3 regions of the Marinobacterium sp. xm-a-152 genome follow, and region 2 is predicted to be linked to each of the others. Evidence: predicted binding sites of a transcription regulator. Region 2 holds the regulator's gene; each other region holds the start of a gene.
What was found. Region 2 encodes sigma-54, which starts transcription at its own class of promoters, with help from an activator protein. Its sites were predicted from a motif close to TGGCACNNNNNTTGCTNT; they were not measured.
Positions count from the first base shown of each region.

Region 1: the regulator sigma-54 is predicted to act here: its motif matches at 1,490-1,507, upstream of XMA152_RS12775 (flagellar hook-length control protein FliK).
Region 3: the regulator sigma-54 is predicted to act here: its motif matches at 1,249-1,266, upstream of urtA (urea ABC transporter substrate-binding protein).

Region 1 is NZ_WBYI01000001.1:71,957-75,201, reverse strand. It holds gene XMA152_RS12775 (flagellar hook-length control protein FliK) at 1-1,444, opposite strand, end outside; gene XMA152_RS00365 (flagellar export protein FliJ) at 1,705-2,151, opposite strand; gene fliI (flagellar protein export ATPase FliI) at 2,155-3,245, opposite strand, start outside.
Region 2 is NZ_WBYI01000007.1:68,770-72,014, reverse strand. It holds gene rapZ (RNase adapter RapZ) at 1-39, opposite strand, end outside; gene XMA152_RS08305 (PTS sugar transporter subunit IIA) at 42-500, opposite strand; gene hpf (ribosome hibernation-promoting factor, HPF/YfiA family) at 513-803, opposite strand; gene XMA152_RS08295 (RNA polymerase factor sigma-54) at 856-2,355, opposite strand; gene lptB (LPS export ABC transporter ATP-binding protein) at 2,386-3,111, opposite strand; gene lptA (lipopolysaccharide transport periplasmic protein LptA) at 3,114-3,245, opposite strand, start outside.
Region 3 is NZ_WBYI01000012.1:5,576-8,820, reverse strand. It holds gene urtA (urea ABC transporter substrate-binding protein) at 1-1,207, opposite strand, end outside; gene XMA152_RS11195 (uracil-xanthine permease family protein) at 1,719-3,017, opposite strand; gene XMA152_RS12665 (GntR family transcriptional regulator) at 3,239-3,245, opposite strand, start outside.

The DNA of each region.
Region 1 (3,245 bases), on a different contig from region 2:
CGGAGTTTTGGCCATTCTGTGCAAAATTTGAACTACCTTGCTGGCTCGCTCCCTCTTGCTCTACAGAGGAGTTAGCAAGCATGATGCCTTGCTCTTGTAAGCCGTCACGGAGTCGCGGTAGACCCGCCTCTAACATTTCACGTACAGCTGAGTTCTGCGATGTAACAACCAACTGAAGCTCACTATTTTCCATATTCATGCGAATGCGAACCGTGCCTAAACGGGATGGGTTAAGATCCATCTCAGCATCCCACTTGCCGGACTCCACCATCTGCATAATGCGTTCACCCATTGCACGCTGCATACGATCCTGGTTCTGCACAGTGACAAAGTTCTCCAGAGGCTGTTGATCAGCCACTAGACGCTGAGCTTGAGCCGTTGCATGCTGACTTGTATCCATAGGTGTCAATTGAACGACACCTGGAAGTACAGTTGTCGTAGTAGGCTGGATTGTGGTCGATGCGGAGCTACTGTTAGCTTGTTGCGCCATAAAGCGCTGTTCCAAGAAACGTGCTGAGGTAGTCGCAGTCGAAATAGATTCTGGCAGGGCAACGCGTGTTGGCTGCATCAATTCACTCTCTACAGAGCGCATCATCGGTGCCTTGTTGGTAGAGAGATTAAACACTCGATTTGCCAAGAAATTATCGGTCGTGATGTTATTGCTAACAGTGCCGTCGGCTTTAATCGTTTTACCAGCAAGGCTCATATCTGAGCTATTTGGATTAACACGAACTCGTCCTTGCATTTGTTGTAATAGAACATTGGCATCCGAACGGGTTACCCCAGCAGAGCCTTCAACAGCCGCTTTAGCTCGAGCCAATTGAGCATCTGTACCCTCTTGGGCCTGTACTAGTAGGTCTTCATCAACCAAAGGCTGGCCATTCGTAGCTGGTGCCGTAACAACATTCTCAGCAACTTTTACACTGGCACCGAATGTCTGGGCTGTAGCGATAAGTTGTTGATCAGAAATTGGCTTAGTTAGAATTACTGGAGTCTCAGCACCTTCAGTAGCCACGGCTGTAAGACTCGCTGCTATATTGGTTGCGGGCTGAAGACCGGTTGCGCCTTGAATAACTTGCGCAAGTTTAGTGATGGCACTCTTGGCTTCACTATCACCAATTTGGGCAGCCATCTGCAATGTCTTAGGATCGAGTACAACGCCCAGCTGCTCCGCAAGCAGTTGAAGCTGCTCATCTGAGAGCTCTGCAAGCTCTGGCAACTGCTCCAACAGCTGACTCGGCAAAGCCTTGCCATCGAGCGGCAATTTATTGACACCCGCTGTAACGGCAGCCGTCAGTGCGGTTTCAGGACTTGGAGTCAGTAACGATTTAAAGTTAATCGCCTCCTCACCCTTGATAAGTGTCTGATTTTTAATAGATTTGGGTTCACCGATAGTGTTTCTATCAGTCGTTAATCCAAATAAATTTAGGCTTGAGTTGTTCACAGGCAAACCATCCTAATCCAATCGAAATTTTTTCTTACTGAATAGTAAGCAAGAAGCTTGCCAACTTAGTAAAAAACAGTGATAAATGGTTTTAAGATATTGATTTAATTATAATTAAAATGATTTATTATTTCGTTTGGATGGCGATTCAAATTTAGCAATGATGATATTTTCAGGTTAAACGGCAATAAAGTGACACCTCTTGCCGCTCTATTGCCGATCAATTTGCCACAAACATATTTGCACAGGATTCGGAAGTACTATGAGGGGCTGTGGCTATTGGCCATAAATTGACGGCGTGCCAACTCATCGAGCTCTTTAGCTTCAATCGACTGCTGATAACGACGGTGCTGTTCAATCTCGTTAAGCTCCAGCTTCTCTACCGCCTTCAACTCGGCACGGCGCTCTATCAATTGCAGCTTATCTTGTTGTGTCACGAAGGAGAGTTGCACAAGTAGTTGCTCTTGGGCTGCCGCTGAGGCCGTAAGTTCATCGATAAAATGCCGGGTGCGAATGATGGATGCTATAGGCGCACCTTGGCTTTCAAACTGGGTTAGCTGATCTTTGTAGTCTCGAATAAAGCTTAGAATCTGATTCAAAGAGTCCATCGTTTGCTGCTGTTTCTCTGCGCTCTCTTCCACTTTATGAAGCGCTTCATCCTGTGCTCTGGTCCGAAGATCTTTTACCACTTTCCAGTTCATGCCCATGATTTACCCCTCCAGTACCGCTGTTTGCGAAGTACGATTTATCTGCACGGGTTTAGGCGACTCCTGCTCCACCTCTTCAGGCATATTCTCTAGGTAGTGAATAGACTCACTGAGGCTCACCGCAGTTCTCATATCCTGTTTCAAGAAGCTGCGCATGAAGGAGAGACGCGCCAGTGCCTGGTCAACATCCGGGTTAGAGCCACGTTGATATGCTCCAACACTGATTAGATCTTTGTGCTCTTCGTAGGCGGAGTAGAGACGCCTAAATTCTGATGCCGCTTCAAGATGAGTTGGCGATGCAAGCTGCGGCATCAAGCGACTCACCGACTGCAAAATGTCGATCGCTGGGAAATGTCCTTGAGCTGCAAGTTCACGGGTTAAAACGATATGACCATCTAAAATTGCACGAGCAGAGTCGACAATTGGGTCCTGTTGATCATCACCCTCGGCCAATACGGTATAGATTGCTGTGATCGAGCCATTGGCAACGTTTGAGTTACCTGCCCGCTCAATCAATGATGGCAACAGCGTAAACACTGAAGGTGGATAGCCCTTAGTCGTGGGGGGTTCGCCAACGGCGAGACCGATCTCACGCTGAGCATGTGCAACACGCGTCAGAGAGTCCATCAACAGCAAAACGTTTTTGCCCTGATCTCGAAAATACTCAGCTACAGCAGTTGCCAAAGATGCACCATGTAAACGAGATACCGGTGAAGTATCCCCAGGAGCAGCTATAACTACAGCACGCTTCATCCCCTCTTCGCCCAGGGTGTCACGTACAAATTCATTAACCTCGCGACCACGCTCGCCAATAAGGCCAATCACAACGACATCGGCTGACGTAAAGCGGGTCATCATTCCCAACAAAACACTTTTACCAACTCCGCTGCCAGCCATCAAACCGATACGCTGACCGCGACCTAGGGATAGCAGCGAGTTAATTGCACGCACACCCACATCTAACTTCTCGGTGATTGGCCGACGATGCAAAGGATTTATAGGATCTGCAGTAATCGGACGATAGGCAGTTGCCACTATCGGAGCACCACCATCTAGTGGATGTCCCATACCATCAATGACTCTGCCGAGCAGAT
Region 2 (3,245 bases):
CCCTGAACCACTGCGACCCGAGATAACAACGACTCTCATGATTAGACCTTTGATAGCTCAGTTGCTTTATTGAGTAGGGCCTCAGAATTCGTGCAGTCTCTAAGTGAATTAAGGGCTTCGGGCTTGCTGAACAGCTCGGCTAAACCAGCCAGTGTCTTAAGGTGCTCATCATTTCCATCATCGGGCACGATCAGTGCGCAGACAAGATCGACCGGCGCTGAATCGATTGAATCAAAATCGACACCGTCATCAAGTGTGATTAAGCAGGCGGATGCTGTTGAGCAACCTGGGATCCGACAGTGTGGTATACCCACGCCAGAACCTATTCCTGTACTGCCTAACCGTTCACGATTGAGAAGGCCTGTAAAAATTTCATCTTCTGTCACGCCATCAACTGAAGAGGCCAGCTTTTCGCTGGCCACTTGTAGAAGGCGTTTTTTACTGGCGACTGACTCCCGGCAGGCGGTTGTTTCAGTCGTCAGTAGGTCACCTAGTTGCATGTTGTCGTTCGTTTATTTGTGAGATTTCATTTTTTCTTTATGCTTGATGATTTGGCGATCAAGCTTATCCACTAAGCCATCAATCGCTGCATACATGTCATCATGCTCATCAGAAGCTACCACTTGGCCACCGGCTAAGTGAACATCAGCCTCGGCTTTTTTACCCTGCTTTTCGACACTGAGAGTAACTTGTACATTCTGAATGTTGTCGAAGTGACGTTCTAGCTTATCGAACTTGTTACGTACGTATTCACTTAGAGCTTCAGTCAGGTCCACGTGATGACCAGTAATATTTATCTGCATATGACTTCTCCTCGTCTTAGGCGGAGTGAAAAAATGAGGCCGCCCACCTCAATTAAACCAAACGCTTTCTCTCATTTGAAGGTGGAATGTTGAGAACTTCGCGATATTTAGCAATGGTTCGTCTTGCAACATTCACCCCCTCTTTATCTAGTAGTGTAGCAAGCTTACTGTCACTTAGTGGCTTGCGAGGGTCTTCTTCTGAAATTAATTTTTTAATGATTGCTCGAATCGCAGTTGATGATGCACCACTGCCGTCACTGGTAGCCACCTGACTCGAAAAGAAATATTTCAATTCAAAGACACCGCGCGGGGTGTGCATGTATTTTCGAGTTGTAACACGGGAGATGGTGGATTCATGTAGATCAACGGCTTCAGCAATGTCGTGAAGAATAAGAGGCTTCATCGCCTGTTCACCCTGTTCAAGAAAACCGATCTGTCTGGAAACGATCTCCGTTGAGACCTTTAAGAGGGTCTCGTTGCGGCTTTGTAAACTCTTTATGAACCAGCGTGCATCCTGGAGATGGTCTTTTAAAAATTGGTTCTCCGCGGAGTTGTCTGCACGTTTAATCATGCCTGAGTAGACATCATTGATACGTAACTCAGGAACTACGTCGTTATTTAAAGTGAGTGTCCACTCCCCAGCGCGTTTACGCACGATCACGTCCGGTACGATGTAATCAGTATCACCCAGATCTAAAGAGTCTCCTGGTGTTGGGTTAAGTGATTGAATCAACCTAACCACCTCTGACAGTTGCTCCTCTTTGAGCCTCATACGGCGCATCAAAGATTTAAAATCTCGACTGCCCAACAGGTTTAAATAGTCGGTCGCTAGGCGCAGTGACTCTGCGCGCCAAGGTGTCTCTATGGGTAGCTGTCTTAACTGGATTTTCAAACACTCTGCAAGATCACGGGCACCGACACCGGGTGGGTCAAACTGTTGAATGCGGTGAAGTACTGTCTCCACCTCATCCATTTCCACTTCAAAAAAGAGTTCAGGTAGTTCCTCTTGGCAGTTAAGAAGAATGTCCTGCAGATCGGTGATCAGATAGCCACGATCATCGATAGAGTCGATAATCATCTCAGCAATGTATCGATCAACATCGCTGAAATTAACCAGATTCAGTTGCCAGTTAAGGTGGTCTTGGATGGTTTCAACCGCAGCGTCATTATCACCTGGCATCCAATCATCATCACGATTGGAATTTGAAGAGCTTTGGTAAGTATCGTCCCATTGACTGTCGGTTGAAAGCTGTTCAGGGATGTCATCAGTAGACCAGCTATCTTCCGGCTGAGACGATTCGAACGTCTCTTCGATCTCTGAATTAGATTGGGTCTCATCTAAGGTTGATGACTCTTTTTGCTCAATGCTTTGAGAGTTCTCTTCACTCTGATCTTCTTCATCGGCTACCTCCAGTAGTGGGTTACTATCGAGTGCCTCTTGAATCTCTGTCTGTAGCTCTAAGGAGGAGAGTTGCAGCAATTTGATCGCTTGCTGCAATTGTGGGGTCATGGACAGGTTCTGTCCGACTTTGAGCTGTAAAGAGTGCTTCATTAAAATGATAATTACTTAAAAGTGTGAGAGTTACAAGCGAAAATCATTGCCCAGATAAGCCTCTTTAACGGCTTGATTCATCATGATCTGCTCAGGCTCACCCTCTGCAAGAATGTTACCCTCACTAACGATGTAAGCCCGTTCGCAAATGTCGAGAGTCTCTCTGACATTGTGATCGGTTATCAGGACGCCAATACCTCGATCTTTAAGGTGCCTGATGGTCTGTTTGATGTCGCTGACAGAGATGGGGTCTACACCAGCAAAAGGCTCGTCCAGTAGGATGAAGTCAGGGTCGTTTGCTAGGGCTCTTGCAATCTCAACTCGGCGTCTCTCACCCCCAGATAGGACCATCCCTTTGGACTCTTTGATGTGAGTGATATGGAACTCTTCTAGTAGAGATTGAGCTTTCTCGTGTTGTTGATCTTTGGTCAGGTCTTTTCTCTGCTCCAGTATGGCCATCAGGTTATCGTAGACACTCAGCTTTCTGAATACAGAGGCCTCTTGCGGAAGATAGCCTAAGCCGCGTTTTGCGCGCTCATGAATAGGCATTCTAGTGACGTCGTCGCCATTGAGACGAATGTTGCCTCGATCCGCTCTGACCAGACCTACAATCATATAGAAGCAGGTTGTCTTACCCGCACCGTTGGGCCCAAGCAATCCGATAATCTCACCAGGCTCAACAGTGACGGACACATCTTGAATAACAGAGCGTCCTTTGTAGCTTTTGGCTAGGTGAAGGGCTTCGAGTGAACTCATGGTTAATTATCTTTTTTAGGCTGAAGAACCATTTTGACACGCTGGCTTCCGCTCTCACTGCTAAAGGCTTTTACTTTAGAGTTCGCCATGTCGTAATTAATTTTGGCGCCAGTGAACTCGTCACCACCCTGAGT
Region 3 (3,245 bases), on a different contig from region 2:
TAAGGTCTTTAGAACCCTCTAGGAAATCAGACCATGCATCACCAACCACCAAACCTGAAGTTGAAGAGACCACTTCAAATTGACCATCATCTTGGATCTCACCGATCAGAACCGGTTTAGAGATGTGGTGGTTTGGCATCATAGTGGATAGGCCACCTGTAAGGTTTGGTACAGAGACACCGATGAGAGCATCTTGGACAGCCGATGGATCCGTTGTACCAGCTTTTTCAACCGCTTTAGCCCACATGTTGAAGCCGATGTAGTGCGCTTCCATTGGGTCATTGGTTACACGATCTTCGTTACCAATGAATGAGTGCCAGTTCTCGATAAACTCATCGTTCACTTCACTATCAACGCTCATGAAGTAGTTCCAAGCAGCTAGGTGACCTACAAGCGGTCCAGTATCCATACCAGATAGCTCCTCTTCACCGACAGAGAAAGCAACCACTGGAATATCTTCAGAGCTGATGCCCTGTGAACCTAGCTCTTTGTAGAAAGGTACGTTGGCATCGCCGTTAATGGTAGAGACAACCGCAGTCTTCTTACCCGCTGAACCGAACTTTTTAATGTCCGATACAATCGACTGCCAATCAGAGTGACCGAATGGCGTGTAGTTCACCATGATGTCCTCTTCAGCAACACCCGCCGCTTTTAGGTAAGCATCCAAGATTTTGTTAGTTGTACGTGGGTAGACATAGTCAGTACCGGCTAGCACCCAACGCTCAACACCCAACTCGTTCATTAGGTAATCAACCGCTGGAATCGCCTGCTGGTTTGGCGCAGCACCTGTGTAGAAGACGTTTTTAGACGACTCTTCACCTTCATACTGAACTGGGTAGAACATGAGGCTGTCTAGCTCTTCAATAACCGGAAGAACCGATTTACGCGACACTGATGTCCAACAACCGAAGATCGCGTCCACCTTCTCTTTCTCAACTAGCTCACGTGCTTTCTCAGCAAACAGTGGCCAGTTAGACGCTGGGTCGACAACCACAGGCTCAAGTTGTTTACCTAGCAAACCGCCCTTCTTGTTCTGCTCTTCGATCAGCATCAGCATGGTGTCTTTCAGTGTTGTCTCACTGATCGCCATTGTGCCCGACAGTGAGTGAAGCACGCCCACTTTGATCGTATCAGCCGCCATTGCAAGATTCGTTGCAGAAACAGCTAAGGCTAGCGCAGCAGATTTAAACATAGTTGATTTAGACATCAGGGTCTTCTCCTTTGATTAGTAACCTAGATGTTTTTCTTATTGCAGAGTGCGTGCCAGTTTTTGAAATAGTCCGTAAATTAATTTTATTTATGTTTAAAAACAATAAGATAAACAATTAATATTATTCTATTTGACGCATATGAAGAGATTTTGCAGTGCACCATTAAGTGACATTTGCGACAGGAATGCGCACCAAAAGATCGCAAAAGTAAATTTTTAAGGGTATTTTGGTGCACTTGTTTGGGGTTGTGGGATTAGCCATATAGCGGCTGACAGGCGAGAACTCAACTACGGAGCTGCCGTGACTGGCTTCAGCCTGTCATCCGCAGTCAGAAACGATCGCCTCATCTTCGATAAGGCTCCAACATCAATTCAGCGTGCGAACCGTTGGAGCGGTCTTGAAAAGGCCGCGATGCGTGCTGATAAAAATCGCCTCATCTGTGATAAGGCTCCAACTGAAAAGGCCCCATAAGGGGCCTTTGATCGATTAGAAAGGTAAGTTAAAAACTTACTCCTCTTCCTTCTTAGGATGAGGCATAAACAGGTTGAGTACGATGGCGCAGACTGCTGCTGGTAGTAGACCTGTTGTTAAAAGCGCCTTAACTGTACCGTCTAGGTGCTGAAGCGCTTCTGGAACCTGCATTAGACCCAGGCCAAGTGATAGTGATACTGCAAAGATCACCATGTTACGGCTGTTCCAATCCACATCAGCCAGCATCTTCATACCTGAAGAGGCAACCATGCCGAACATCACGATAACACCACCACCCAATACTTCGATTGGCACAGTAGAGATAAGAGCACCCACTTTAGGGATCAGACCACAGACGATCAGGAAGATCGCACCAATGGTTGCCACGTGACGGCTCATCATACGCGTCATTGCGATCAGACCAACGTTTTGCGAGAACGATGTATTTGGCAGTGCACCAGCTAGAGCAGATAGCGCTGTACCTAGACCGTCTGCATAAGTTGCGCCTTTGATCTCAGTATCAGTTGCTTCACGATCCGCACCACCTTTGGTGATACCCGATACGTCACCCACTGTCTCAATCGCAGAGATGAATGACATGAGTGCGATACCGATGATGGCACCTGCGCCGAACTCGATTCCGAATGGGAAGAGCTGTGGCAGCGCAAAGCTTGCAGCACGGCCGACGTTACCGAAGTTAACCATACCCATAAAGTAGGCCAGAACGTAACCTGCAATCAGACCGATCAATATAGCCGCTGAGCTGATCATGCCTTTACCGTAGAATTTCAGACCTAGGGTCACCACAATAACGGTACCAGCAACAGTCCAGTTCTCTAACGAACCAAACTCAGGCTTACCAATCGCCGGAACGCCACCTGCCGCGTACTGAATACCCACTTTAAGAAGTGACAAACCGATCATCAGCACGATCAGACCTGTTACCAATGGAGGCAAAGCAAAACGAAGGCGACCAATAAATGGCCCTAGCGCTGCTTGGAATAGACCACCGACTAGGACACCACCGGTCACCATAGCCATCGCTTCTACACCCTTACCCGCTACCAATGGGATAAGAATAGGAATGAATGCGAAACTGGTACCTTGCACAATCGGAAGACGTGCACCCACAGGGCCTGCACCAATTGTCTGAAGCAGTGTTGTAACACCCGCAAGGAGCATACACATCTGCATCATGTAGATCATGTTAGGGAAGTCAGGTGAATTTGAACCAAAGCCAAATCCCGCTGCACCCGCAACGATGATCGCTGGGGTTACGTTTGCGATAAACATCGCCAGTACGTGTTGAATGCCTAGCGGAATTGCTAGATGCATCGGTGGGGTCTAATTCGGATCGCGCATCTGCGCTGCCGAAATCTTTTCATTGCTCATTATTGCCTCCAAACAACTGCTCAATGCAGCCTTCTTATTTTTGTTAGCGCATCAAATGCCAACTTCACTAACCCATTGATATAAATGAATAAATCATTAACCAACAGGTCAGAAACTCAAGCTGTTGCACCTTTAGTGTGCATCCAATTTAACTTGACGCACCATTATGCG